2 regions of the Lactiplantibacillus sp. B652 genome follow, and region 1 is predicted to be linked to the other one. Evidence: predicted binding sites of a transcription regulator. Region 1 holds the regulator's gene; the other holds the start of a gene.
What was found. Region 1 encodes LexA, which represses DNA repair genes until DNA is damaged. Its sites were predicted from a motif close to CNAACANNTGTTNG; they were not measured.
Positions count from the first base shown of each region.

Region 2: parE (DNA topoisomerase IV subunit B) is a predicted target of LexA. The motif match lies at 3,386-3,399, and genes of this name have one in related genera.

Region 1 is NZ_JAMSKY010000003.1:154,200-161,583, forward strand. It holds gene MZO40_RS05545 (glycosyltransferase family 2 protein) at 1-738, opposite strand, end outside; gene MZO40_RS05550 (hypothetical protein) at 1,180-1,575, opposite strand; gene MZO40_RS05555 (hypothetical protein) at 1,748-2,140, shown strand; gene MZO40_RS05560 (hydroxymethylglutaryl-CoA synthase) at 2,177-3,346, shown strand; gene MZO40_RS05565 (hypothetical protein) at 3,395-4,027, opposite strand; gene lexA (transcriptional repressor LexA) at 4,303-4,935, opposite strand; gene MZO40_RS05575 (DUF896 domain-containing protein) at 5,067-5,324, shown strand; gene MZO40_RS05580 (YneF family protein) at 5,422-5,658, shown strand; gene MZO40_RS05585 (1-acyl-sn-glycerol-3-phosphate acyltransferase) at 5,715-6,344, opposite strand; gene MZO40_RS05590 (tRNA1(Val) (adenine(37)-N6)-methyltransferase) at 6,456-7,217, shown strand.
Region 2 is NZ_JAMSKY010000003.1:352,868-360,251, forward strand. It holds gene hslU (ATP-dependent protease ATPase subunit HslU) at 1-1,368, shown strand, start outside; gene MZO40_RS06410 (aldose 1-epimerase family protein) at 1,395-2,273, shown strand; gene plsY (glycerol-3-phosphate 1-O-acyltransferase PlsY) at 2,466-3,092, opposite strand; gene parE (DNA topoisomerase IV subunit B) at 3,564-5,570, shown strand; gene parC (DNA topoisomerase IV subunit A) at 5,584-7,384, shown strand, end outside.

The sequences.
Region 1 (7,384 bases):
GGCGGATAAGAGACCACCCGTCAGAGTTGCAATTTTTAGTGGCACGTCGGAGAAGTCAACGATTGCATCTACTGAATAGCTAAAGAGTTGCAACATTGACCAGTGAGTTTCGCCGGCGGAACGGGGCTGATTTTCGAACTTTAAATAAGTCGTTCGAAAACCGACCCAATTGAAGATTCCCTTTGAGAACCGATTGTATTCCGGGAGCTCCAAAATGGCATCGACCATTTGCCGGGTCATGAGCCGGTAGTCACGGGCATTCGGAATAATTTGGACTTTTGAGATTTTGTTGACGACCGAGTAGAAGGACCGAGACAAGAAGGAACGGATGAATGGTTCGCCCGCGCGGTTTTCCCGCATTGTACCGATACAATCATAATCGCCGGTTTCAATCATTGCTAACATCTTTGGTAGGAGCGACGGTGGATCTTGTAAGTCGACATCCATGACTGCGACGTAATCGCCAATCGTGTGCTGCAACCCAGCTAACAAGCCGGCTTCCTTGCCGAAGTTTCGTGAAAATGACACGTAATGAACCGTATCAGGATGGGCGGCGTTTAAATTCCGAAGAACGGTTAGTGTATCATCGGAAGAACCGTCGTTGACGAAAACGTATTCCGTGGTGATGTCATTAAAAGCTTCCGGATTGTCGGCCAGCACCTTCTCGACAGTGTTGTAGAAAATTTCAATCGTAGGTTCCTCGTTGTAGCAGGGAACAACTAGACTCATGGTTTTCATAATTATTGAATCCGACCTTTGCATTATTATTAGTTTAGTCAATGACCACACGGGGTATAAAGTGCGACGCCGTGTCGTCAGTTGAAAATGTGGACCACGTTTGCACGCTAATGGTAAACGGGCCAGATGGTTTCAACCAGTATGAATATCATAGCCTGAATTCAGACATAAAGCAATCAGTTCTCAAACGACAAAAATTGTAATAATGAATAATAATGGAACTAGCTGCCCCGGACGATTGATTTGAGTAACAAATTGAACGATCACTAGCGCAATCATTAACACGCGAAAAGAAGGACTCACAACGCTTAATTGCGATGTGGGGCCCTTTTGTTGGAATATGAATCTGGAGCCGCGGATGTCGGTCTCATCCACCTCTCACAGTTTCCGTAAAATGACTCGATTTCTCACTTAATGATACAAATTAAACATATAGAAATCTTAACTATTTGTGACCACCGCTTTGGTCATCTGACTCACTGCATGTACGCGTGAAACCACCAGCGAGGTCGCCGTCAGCGAGCCCTCCAAAAGGCCTAAAATAGTCAGCGGTGAGACGGAATCCCCGATACGCACTTGCCAATCAACCATGGCATGATAATCAGTCGTCTCGATTTGGAGGACAAACTGTTGACCATTCAATGCAGTAATCGTCAAATGCCGCGGTGACAGAGCGACAATCTCGCCATCGAGGGGCGCACTGATGATCCTGTCATTTGGCTGAATGCGCATCAATGGCGTTTGATGCGCTACCGATGGCAATGACTGGATGGTCCTGGCGGAACCGGTAACGGGTTGGTGTAGACGAATTTGATACTGACGACGGAATAACCCCATGATTGCTCGCTCCTTACTAAATGATTAACGCTTACTTCAACTTTTCATGCCAAGCATAACTTATGGGACCCGTTTCAGGTCAAGCTAGGGCAATCATAAATGTATGGCAACATGATATAATAGTTGAGAAATCTTCGGATAGTTAATGAACATGGCCTGAAAGGGTGGTTGCATGGATTTTGTGGATTTAACACCGATTGCCTTAGAACATACGCCGCTTGGCACGCGTAATCAGTTGCCAGAAGTACATGCGTGGCAGCTAGATTGGGACAAACTCGCACGGCTGATTCGCGATAACCAGGATGTGATGGCTCAAGTGGAAGCCGGACTCGCAGAAGATTGGCTCAATACGCATGGCACGATTTGGGACAGTACAACGGGTTACCATCGTTATCCAAATGATAACCGTGAATTTGATGATACGGTCTTCTGGGCGGCCTCCACTTGGGCAACACCGGCAATTGTGGTAACCTTTCATAATGAGATTAGTCAGGCATTCAGTTGTTACCGCGTGGGTAAGGACCCGGATTTTCATTATTTGGGACCACTAGGCCGGGCACATTAAGGCTAGCTTCAGTCTGAATAAATTGGAGGAACGAACGTGAAAGTTGGAATTGACAAGTTGCATTTTGCAACCTCACATCTATACGTTGATATGGCAGAGTTGGCAACGGCACGTCAGGAAGAACCTGACAAATATTTGATTGGAATTGGTCAGTCACGGATGGCGGTCATCCCACCGAGTCAGGATACGGTGACCTTAGCCGCAAACGCTGCTGCGCCGATGTTAACAGCCGCTGACATTGAAGCAATCGACTTGCTGATTGTTGGAACGGAGTCAGGCATTGATAACTCAAAGGCCAGTGCCATCTATGTAGCCCGGCTGTTAGGATTGAATCGCCGGGTCCGTACCATTGAAATGAAGGAAGCCTGTTATGCGGCTACGGCAGGATTGCAATTGGCGCAAGACCACGTCCGCGCTCATCCTGATAAGAAAGCACTCGTTATTGGTAGCGACATTGCACGCTACGGACTCAACACACCTGGTGAACCCACTCAGGGCGGCGGTGCAGTCGCCATGTTAGTCAGTGCTGATCCTCAAGTCTTAGCGCTGGGGACCGAATCATGTGTGCTGAGTGAAGATGTCATGGATTTTTGGCGACCGTTGTATCATACAACTGCCTTGGTGGACGGCAAATACTCATCAAACATCTATATCGATTATTTTCAAGATGTCTTCAAGGGATACTTGCAGAAAACGGGCATGCAGCCAGAAGATTTAGCGGCGCTCGTCTTTCATTTGCCATATACAAAGATGGGACTTAAAGCACTTCGGAGCGCCTTGCCATTAGTAGATGATGCCCAACAAGCGAGTTGGCTCGCCCATTTCGAGCACGCTCGGCAACTAAATCGACAGGTGGGTAACTTGTACACCGGCTCATTGTACTTGAGTTTGTTGTCACAATTGTTGACTGATGACAAATTAAAGGCCGGTGACCGCTTAGGCTTATTCAGTTATGGTTCCGGGGCTGAAGGTGAATTCTTCACGGGTGAGTTGCAACCAGATTACCAAGCCGGCTTGGATGTTGGGTTACCACAACGGTTAGCACGCCGTCAACGGGTCAGTGTGTCCGAGTACGAAAAGCTGTTCAACGGACAGTTAGCTTGGCGCGCGGATGACCAGACCATTGATGTGGCCGATGATCCTCATCGATTCGTCTTGACTGGTCAGCAGGATGAGCAACGCCAGTACTTGGATCGTGAGGCTTAATAAAAAAGCGCTTGTTACTAGCAAGATGGCTAGAACAAGTGCTTTTTGTTATTTGAAATTATTAGCGGTAATGACACCATCTTTGACACTCAACAAGGTCTTATCTGTCGTATCAGGTTGCAAAAGTTGAATCGTATAGCCAGCAGCTAAATTCTTTTTAAGCGACTTGGATAGGGACTTGAAATTGGAAGTGATTGTCGTGATGGCCTTCTGGTTTTCATCAGGATACGATTTGATCGTTTTTAACGATTTGACGTATTTTTTACCGGTTGGAGTAATCGTATATGTCTTAGTGGCTTTCGTGAAGGCGACGGTACCAATTGACTTGTAATTTTCCTGCAACTGTTTGAGAATATTTTCTTCGTTCAACTTAGTCGTCGCAGCCTCACGCTTGGCGCTACCTTCATTAAAGACAACTTGTGAGGAACTTAAACTCGTCGTTTTAGACTTACTCGTGCTGGAACTGCTTGTCGAACTCGAAGCAGTCTGGCTGGTGGTTGCGGCGTGTGACTGGTTATAAGGCCAGTATGGCAATTTGATCACCGCATAGATGGTGACCACCGCGCTCAGAACCGTTACGACTGTCAGAAACTTCCAACCACCACCGGTTTGACGTGCGTAAATCACAGAAAATAATGCTAATAGAAAAACAATCAAGCCCATAATGGCTAGGAACAACATGTAACCAACTCCCAATGTTTGAAATAGTATAATCATTATACCATTGAACTATCGACCAGTTCGGGTGGAATTCAAATATTTTATCTTTGGCAGCCAGTGCAATGCCAAAATCATCACATGACCCATGACTTGTACTGGTTTGTAGCGGGGCCGGAAAGTGGAATCAGCCGTATCGCCCAGATTAATTGGCACGACCTACAATTAAACGTCTCCGAAGTGGTGATTGTTTGACTGAAAAATAAAAAAGGTGGCACAAGGCCACCTTAAATTAGTGTTTATTGATAGAGCATATCACGGTAGAGTCCCACAACTTTACCTAATACGGAGACGTTATTTAAAATAATTGGCGCCATCGTATCATTTTCTGGCTGTAGGCGGTAATGGTCTGCTTCCTTGAAGAACCGCTTGCAAGTGGCTTCGTTCTCGTCGGTCATCGCAATGATGATGTCGCCATTGTCAGCCGAGCTTTGACGGCGAACGATGACTTGGTCACCATTCATGATGCCAATGTTGATCATACTTTCACCGCGAATCGTCAGCATAAACAGATCGCCGCCAAATGATTCGAGTTCTTTTGGAATTGGAAAATAGTCAGTTGCTTCTTGGACTGCGAGAATTGGCTGGCCGGCAGTGACGGTCCCAAGCACTGGAATCTGGTGGGGCGTTGTTTCGACTCCGAGGGCTTCAAAACCAGCAGGCGTGACTTCGATTGCTCGCGGCTTAGTCGGGTCCTTTTGAATTAACCCTTTCTTTTCAAGCCGTGAAATATGTCCGTGAACGGTGGAAGTCGAAGATAAGTCAACGGCTTCGCCAATTTCACGTACGGTTGGCGGATATCCTTTTTCATTGACGCGTTCATAAATAAAACGGAGAACGGCCATTTGTTTGCTTTCCGATGTTTTACTCATCTTGGCACCTCATTTTTTTGTCATTAATGGTTAAACCAATTGTAGCATAGCGTTTGCCAGCTTTCAAACAAATGTTCGGTTGACAAACACAATTAATTGATTTAGTGTCCATTTTCGTGTATATTGCTTTGATGAAGGGAGCTGCTGCTTTGATTTCAAAAGAATTAATCGCTCGGATCAATGAGTTGGCTCATAAGGCGAAAGCTGAAGGGCTCACCGAGTTAGAAGAAGCGGAACGACAAGAGTTACGCGAAAAATATTTAAAAGAATTCCGGGCTGGGTTTCGGCAACAAGTCGAAATGCTTCAGGTCTATGATAAGGACGGTAAGGAAGTTACCCCAGAAAAGGTCCGCCAGGTTCAACGTGATCGCGGTCTCCGGGATGATTAACCGATTTCAGGAAAATTTGCCAACTGACAAATTTTCCTTTTCTTTTATTATTAATTTGTGTAGACTAGTTTAATGAAGACTGTAATAAGGGAGGGGAATGACTGTGTCTACTGGAATTTGGATTTTAATCGTCGTGATCGGTGTATTGGTCGGTTTAACCGGTGGTTTCTTTGGTGCGCGACACTATATGCAAAACTACTTGAAGCAAAACCCGCCGATTAGCGAAGAAATGCTTCGGAGCATGATGATGCAAATGGGTCAGCGCCCATCCGAAAAGAAGCTTCATCAGATGTTGAACTCGATGAAGGCTGCTTCTAAAAACGATAAAAAGTAAGCATTCAAAAAAGTGCCGGTCGCAAGTTGCAACCGACACTTTTTTGATGGCTAGACCTATTTCTTGGTACTAGCAGGATCAACGTATTTGAAGGATGGATCAATTTGTCGATCCAAGTCATCAAACGCCGTTAACATTTGTGTTTCAATTAGTTTTTGACCGGCATCATCGAGTTTGAGCTTGCGGTCAACGTAAATTGGTTCACCGAAGCGTACGGTGACTTGCTGGCGACTAAACAGTTGTTTGAAGGTCAATGGGCCTTGATATACCGTTGGAACGAGTGGGACACCCGCCATCTTGGCAATCACGGTCGCACCGCCTTTTAATTCTTGCGAGTGGCGCGTTCCTGAAGGGTACATAATCAGTGATAATTTGCCGCTTCGCAAAAATTTGACGGGCGTCTTGATGGCGGACGGACCGGGGTGTTTCCGGTTGACTGGAAACGCATTGGCATGAACCAGGATGAACCGCAAGACCGGATTTTTAAATAATTCTTCCTTAGCCATAAAACTGAATTTCATTGGACTGCCGGCGAGGGCGTAGTACAGCGGATCGAACCAAGTACGGTGCGGTCCAACCAGGATATAAGCGCCTTCGGGAAGGTTTTCGCGTCCTTGATAACGGGGGCGACCATTGATTGCCGTGATGATGAGCCGGACGAGCCCGCGCATGAATGAATAAAACATGACGATCTTCCTTTCAATTACTAACTGCTCACAGTATGACGAAATTTGATAAATTCTGCAAGTTAATTGTATGATAACGTTGCAGTGAATTCAGAAGAGAGGTGGCCGAACATGGCAGATGTCACGTTACACGCCGATGAGCGGATTGACCAACTATATAGTAAACAAGTTCAAATTATTCAGAGTTCCCAAGTCTTTGCGTTCTCATTAGACGCGGTCTTATTGGGGGACTTCGCCCAGGTTGCGAAGGGGGCTAAGAGTCAAATCGTCGACCTGTGTGCTGGCAATGGTGCCGTTGGGTTATTTGTCAGTGCCAAGACGCACGGCCACATCACCGCTGTCGAAATCCAACCGCGCCTTGCGGATATGGCCGAACGGAGCGTTATTTTGAATGATTTGACGGTGCAGATGACGGTACTTAATGAAGACTTATTAAAAATTACGCAGCAACTACCCAAAGATTCCGTGGATACGGTGCTGTGTAATCCACCTTATTTTAAGGACCAGCCACAGAGCGTCAAAAATCCCAATCCGCACCTGGCCATCGCGCGCCATGAACTTTCGGCCAACTTGGATCAGATTTTAGCTGTGACAAGTGATTTACTTAAAATGAATGGCAAAGCCTACTTTGTTCATCGTCCAGAACGTCTAGATGAATTATTCACCTTAATGCAGACTCACCGTTTAGCACCAAAACGGCTGCGATTCGTGCATCCCAAGGCTGACCGGGAAGCGAACATGGTCCTGATCGAAATGATCAAGGACGGCAAACCAAACGGCGTTCGAATTTTACCGCCGTTAGTCGTTTACCACGCCGATGGCACCTATGGAAAAGAGGTGCACACGTTACTTTATGGCGAAACAAAAGCATAAACCAGTTGAATCTGAACCAGCGACGCCAGCTACTACGGCTTCTAAGCGACGGACGAAAGGTAAGCAGGTCGCACTAAAGCCGCGGTCAAAAAAGTCGCAGTCGACACAACCAAAGTCGAAGTCCCAAAAATTGAAGCCGGTAAAGCCAAAGTCGAAACAAAAAAAGC
Region 2 (7,384 bases), 200 kb from region 1:
TATGTGATTGGTCAAGGCCAAGCTAAGAAAGCCGTTGCCATCGCTTTGCGCAACCGTTATCGGCGGATGGAACTGTCTGCTGAAATGCAAGAAGAGATCACACCTAAGAACATGCTGATGATTGGACCAACCGGGGTCGGTAAAACGGAAATTGCGCGGCGGTTAGCTAAAATCGTGCACGCGCCGTTCGTCAAGGTCGAAGCGACCAAGTTTACTGAAGTCGGCTATGTTGGTCGTGACGTGGAATCGATGGTTCGTGACCTCGTGGACGTCGCAATTGAAATGGAAAAGCAACAGGCTTACTCCGGCGTTCGGGCCAAAGCGGTCCAAGCTGCGGATAAACGCCTCGTTAAGCTGTTAGTGCCCGCACAAAAGAAGCAGGCCAAGCAAAATGGCAATGAATTTCAAAACATGATGAACATGTTTACCCAGATGCAGAATGGGCAAACACCGGACATGAATGAATCATCGAACGAAGAAGTGACGGATGATGTTCGTAACCAACGCTTATCCGTGGCTGATCAGCTCAAGAGCGGTCGCTTAGAACAATCCGAAGTCACGATTGAAATGGACGATCCACAACAGGCTGCTGCTGGTAGCAATAACATGTTGGGCCAAATGGGCATCGACTTGGGAGATAGCTTAGGTGCCTTAATGCCGAAGAAGCGCATCAAGCGGACAATGCCAGTTGCAGAAGCTCGTGAGATCTTAGTGCGTGAAGAATCTGAAAAATTAGTCAATAATGCGGATATTTATCACGACGCGATTGTCCGTGCCGAAAATACTGGGATTATTTTTATTGATGAAATTGATAAGATTACCAAGGGCGGCCAACAGGGTTCTGGTGAAGTTTCACGTGAAGGCGTTCAACGCGATATCTTACCAATCGTTGAAGGTTCTCAAATCTCAACCAAATACGGACCAATCAACACTGATCACATCCTGTTTATTGCTTCTGGTGCCTTTGCCGAAAGTAAGCCTAGTGATCTGATTGCTGAATTACAGGGTCGTTTTCCAATTCGGGTCGAACTTGACGACTTGAGCCAAGTAGACTTCGTTAAGATTTTAACGGAACCGAAGAACGCGTTGATCAAACAATATATTGCCTTGATCGGTACAGACAATATCAAGGTGACCTTCACGATCGAAGCGATTGAAGCCATTGCCTCGATCGCCTACAAGGTCAACCATGAGACGCAAAATATTGGTGCGCGGCGTTTGCATACCATTCTTGAAAAATTACTTGAAGAATTGCTGTACGAAGGCCCAGATATGGAAATGGGTGAAGTGACGATCACAGAAAATTACGTCAACGAACGTATTGGTAACATTGCACAGGATAAAGACCTTAGTCGCTATATCTTATAATATAATCAAAGGGGGCGTTGACACGGATGACAGTCGTATTAAAGAATCAATATCTGACCGTTTCAATCAATGAAGCGGGGGCCGAATTAAGTAGTGTAAAGTCAAATGATGGCATCGAATATATGTGGCAAGCAGATAAGAAATATTGGGGACGGCATGCACCCGTCCTGTTTCCAATCGTCGGCCGCTTGAAAGATGACCAGTATACCGTTGCCGGTCAAGCTTATCACATGGGCCAACATGGTTTTGCACGGGACAACGATTTCTCCGTCGTGAAACAAACGGAAACGACGGCAACCTTGGAATTGACTGATACCAGTGCAACCCGGTCGATGTACCCGTATGCATTTCGGTTACGTCTGATTTATACGTTGACGGATCATGAATTGACCGTTAACTATAACGTGCATAATCCAGCCAACCAGGACTTGCTATTTGCAGTCGGGGGACATCCCGCTTTTAATGTGCCGCTAGCGGATCCTAATGGGGACTTGGCGGATTACCAGATTCGAGTGGCGCCACGCCAAGTTTACTCACATATTCCATTGAAGGCACCGCTGAATGATGCGGCCAATGCGGATGAGTTAGATTTGACGAAACCACTTGAACTGAACCGCGAATTGTTCAAAGATGATGCCGTTATTTTGGCTCTAGATCATCATGAGACGACTTTAATGCTGGAAACGGATTTAGATGATCATGGGGTGGCGATGACGATTGAAGACGCACCGTACGTCGGCATGTGGTCACCATACCCCGCAGAAGCGCCATTCGTCTGCTTAGAGCCATGGTGGGGCATCGCGGATAACGTGGACAGCGATGGCCAATTAAGCCATAAGATGGGCATTAATCGCCTTGGTGCGAATAAGACGTTTGATGCGAAATATGACATTAGTTTCTTTTAGCAAAGTTAGATAACGCACTAAAAAGACCAACGAATCTCAATTTGTTGGTCTTTTTAGTGTGGCATGACAATCAAGTATACTGTAACTTCTTACTTTAACTAAAATTAAAAAACAACTCAAAAACACAGCACCTAGCTTACCACGTGCAAAACAAAAAGGCCACACGCAATTGTGTGACCTTTAAATTCTAATTTATTTGCGATTAGCGCGTTGCTGGCGGCGCCAACCAATCCCAAAATGGACCAGTGACTCAGTCCCGTTTTTAATTCGAGCAATGTTGCTGCGATGCCGGTAAAAAATGAAGCATGTCAGGACAAGTGCCACCACGGAAAGTAGCCAGTCTTGATAATAAAAGATGGCAATTAAGGTGACGATTGGAAATGCCGTCATACTGGCGACACTCACCATACTGGTTGTGTAGACTAAGATGAACATGATGACACTCGCAATCAGGAAGAACTCCCAATTGTAGGCAAGCAGAATACCGGCACTGGTTGCGACGGCTTTACCGCCCTTGAAACCAATGTAAATCGAAAAGGTGTGCCCCAGGATGGCGGCTAATCCGATCAAAAGGGTGTAGCGATTAGCCATATGAAATAAGAGCGTCGGTTGAAGTGCTGCAATTGTGCCTTTCAAGATGTCCATTGCCATGACGATCGTCCCAGCAGTCGGCCCTAACACGCGATACGTATTGGTCGTGCCAATATTGCCGCTTCCAGCTAAGCGGATATCAGTTTGAAAGAATAGCTTGCCAATGATGACACCCGAAGGAATCGAGCCGATTAAGTAGGCAACGATCAGCATAATTAATATTTTCAAAATTGGTTCCTCCTGCAATAGAATCACTCAATATTTTAGCATTCTTTTGATGATTGTGGGACTAAATCGATTTAAAAAAATAATAGAATGTGCTGGAATTATGAAAATAAAATGATTTTTTGATAATTTTTAATTGGATAAATGCCGGTGATTCAAGCTTTTAAAGCGCCTACAGCCAAATTATCCGCGCATTTTAAGAACTTGTCGTGAATCACAATAAGTTTATTCATTGAACTGGCGCTTAGAATCAACATGAGGTAAGCTAGTAAGTGGCATTAATTTTATGGCGTGCACGAACATATGTTTGCTAAACGGATTAATTAAGTGTATGCTAACAGATGACAAGCCAGCAGATAAGATCTAAAAAGACAACTGTCGCTTGACAAGTTCAGCATCGGTGGACTATTTTAAAACGGTTACCGTTGCTCGACTGAATGGGACAGATGAGAAAATTCAAAAGGAGTTGTGAGAATGGCCAAGAAAAGCCCAAAATATGATGATTCTTCAATCCAGGTGCTTGAAGGATTAGAAGCCGTTCGGAAGCGTCCCGGAATGTATATTGGTTCCACGGACGGCCGCGGACTCCATCACCTAGTTTATGAAATTGTTGATAATGCGGTCGATGAGGCGTTAGCCGGTTATGGGAAAGAGATTAACGTCACGATTCACGCAGATAACAGTATTACCGTCGTTGACCATGGTCGTGGAATGCCAGTCGGGATGCATGCTTCCGGTATTCCAACCCCTGAAGTTATTTTGACGGTCCTCCACGCGGGCGGTAAGTTTGGTCAAGGGGGCTACAAGACGTCTGGGGGCCTTCACGGCGTCGGCGCGAGCGTGGTTAATGCGCTTTCGTCTGAGTTAACTGTCACAATCATCCGTGATGGCTATCGCTACGTGGAACACTTTAAGGACGGTGGTCATCCAGTTGGGACCCTTGAAAAGAAGGGCAAGACGAACAAACCAACTGGGACGACGATGACGTTTAAGCCCGATGCCAGCATCTTTACGACCACCGTTTATAATTTTCAGACGTTAGCTGAACGGCTTCGTGAATCAGCCTTCTTGTTGAAAGGCGTTAAGATCACGTTAACTGACGAACGAGAAAACCAGGAACAAGAACTGGTTTTCCACTACGAAGATGGTATCAAAGCGTTTGTCAGTTATCTCAACGAGGATAAAGATACGCTGGGTGACATCATGTTCTTTGATGGCACTAAAGAAGGCGTGGAAGTGGAAGTCGCCGCACAATACAACGACGGCTACTCCGAAAACTTGTTGTCATTCGTTAACAACGTGCGGACGCCAGATGGTGGGACTCATGAAGTTGGGTTCCGGAGCGCGTGGACCAAAGCATTTAACGAATATGCCCGTAAAGTCGGCCTGTTAAAGGATAAAGATAAAAATCTTGAAGGCTCCGACGTGCGTGAAGGGTTATCGGCAGTTATTTCGTTGCGTGTGCCCGAAAATCTACTGCAATTTGAAGGCCAAACCAAGGAAAAACTAGGCACTCCAGAAGCCCGGACGATCGTTGACAATATCGTGAGCGAGCAGTTGCAATTCTTCTTGATGGAAAATGGCGAATTTGCGCAGATGCTGATCCGTAAGTCGACCAAAGCAAGGCAAGCTCGCGAAGCCGCACGCAAAGCCCGCGATGAGAGCCGGAATGGTAAACGCCGTCACAAGCAAGAACGGTTGCTATCCGGAAAGCTAACGCCTGCACAATCCAAGAACGCGAAGAAAAATGAATTGTTCCTCGTCGAAGGGGATTCGGCCGGTGGTTCTGCCAAACAAGGCCGTGACCGTAAGTTCCAAGCGATTTTACCGTTACGTGGTAAAGTGTTAAATACAGAAAAGGCCAAACTGGCAGATATTGTTAAAAATGAAGAAATCAACACGATGATTTACACGATTGGTGCGGGGGTTGGTCCAGAATTCGATATTAAGGCCAGCAACTACGACAAAGTCATCATCATGACCGATGCGGATACCGATGGTGCCCATATTCAAATTCTGTTATTGACCTTCTTCTACAAATACATGCGGCCAATGATCGATGCAGGCAAAATCTACATCGCCTTACCGCCACTGTATCGATTACAGAAGCGGCAGAATAAGCAAATGCGGACCGAATATGCTTGGACCGATGAAGAATTGACACTTAAGACCAAAACGTTTGGCAAGGGCTACGCGCTGCAACGGTATAAGGGTCTTGGTGAAATGAACGCAGAACAACTGTGGGAAACCACGATGGATCCTGAAAAGCGGACGTTGGTACGGGTTCGTATTGACGATGCAGCGTTAGCCGAAAAACGGGTCACGACCTTGATGGGTGATAAAGTGGAACCTCGTCGTAAATGGATCGAAAGTAACGTTCAATTTACGTTAGATGAGGATGGCTCATTACTTGATAACGAAGCCGTTTCATCCGCCCATCAGCAAGCTGACCAAGAGTTAGCACAACAATTAAAGCATTAGAGGAGGTCGTATAATGGCAACAGAACAGCCAAAAATTCAAGAATTAACGCTTGAAGACGTCATGGGCGACCGCTTCGGCCGTTATTCTAAGTATATTATTCAAGAGCGGGCACTTCCTGACATTCGTGATGGCTTAAAACCGGTTCAACGCCGGATTCTATACGCGATGAATCAGGATGGCAATACCTTTGATAAGGCCTTCCGTAAGTCTGCTAAGTCAGTTGGGAACGTCATGGGTAACTTTCACCCCCATGGTGATTCGTCAATTTACGAAGCGATGGTGCGTCTGAGTCAGGATTGGAAGTTACGAGAACCACTCATCGAGATGCACGGGAACAATGGGTCGATGGACGGTGACCCGGCCGCTGCCATGCGGTATACCGAAGCTCGTTTGAGTAAAATTTCGGGTGAAATGCTCCAAGACATCGATAAAAAGACCGTTGATATGGTCCTGAACTTCGATGATACCGAGTATGAACCAACCGTGTTACCAGCGCGGTTCCCGAACTTATTGGTGAACGGTGCAACTGGGATTTCAGCCGGTTATGCCACTGAAATTCCACCGCACAATCTGAGTGAAGTCATCGACGCGATTTTGTTCTTGATGAATCATCCCAAGGCGAGTCTGGAAGACTTGATGGACTTTGTGAAGGGGCCTGATTTCCCGACTGGCGGGATTATCCAAGGCTTGGCTGGTATCAAGCAAGCTTACGAAACTGGTCGTGGTCGCATCGTTGTCCGGTCGCGGACGAAAATCGTGCCACTCAAGGGTAATAAGTCCCAAATCGAAGTTTCTGAGATTCCTTATGAAGTCAACAAAGCGCAACTCGTTAAGAAAATTGACGAGATTCGCATCTTAAAGAAGATCGAAGGAATTGCTGAAGTCCGCGATGAAAGTGACCGTAAAGGCCTCTCAGTCGTGATTGAATTGAAGCGCGATGTTAACGCGGAAGGTATTTTGACTTACTTGCTCAAAAACACCGACTTGCAAATCACGTATAACTTCAACATGGTGGCTATCTATCATCAACGTCCTGAACACGTTGGACTGAAGACGATTTTATCGGCCTACTTAGAACATCAGCGCGACGTCATCACTCGTCGGACCAAGTTCAACTTGCAAAAGGCAGCTGATCGTCAGCATATCGTTCAAGGGCTGATCAAAGCGATGTCGATTCTGGATCAAGTTATCAAGACAATCCGGGGCAGCAAGGATAAAAAAGACGCCAAGCAGAACTTGGTCAGTCAATTTGATTTCACTGAAATTCAAGCTGAAGCCATCGTCACGATGCAACTATACCGCTTGACGAATACCGACGTGACCCAGTTGGAAAAGGAAGCTGCGGACTTAGCTAAGTCGATTGAAACTTATCAATTGATTCTGGCTGAACCCAAAGAACTCGATAAGGTATTGCGGCGGGAACTAAAGGCCGTTCAAAAAGCCTATCCAACCAGTCGTTTGACCGAAATTCAAAATGAGATTCAAGAGTTGAAGGTTAAAACCGAAGTGGTCATTCCGCAAGAAGATGTCGTCGTGATGATTAGTCATGATGGCTATATCAAACGGACTAGTTTACGCTCCTATTCGGCTTCTGAACCTGATGATAATGGGCTAAAAGACGAAGATTATCCAATCTATTTGGCTAAGAATAGTACGTTAGACCATTTGATGATGTTCACGAATATGGGTCATCTAATCTATCGGCCAGTCTATGAGATTTCAGATGCCAAGTGGAAAGATACTGGCGAGCATATTTCGCAGACGATTGGGCTTGCGGACAACGAACGCATTACCTGGGTCTACAGTTTTGAAA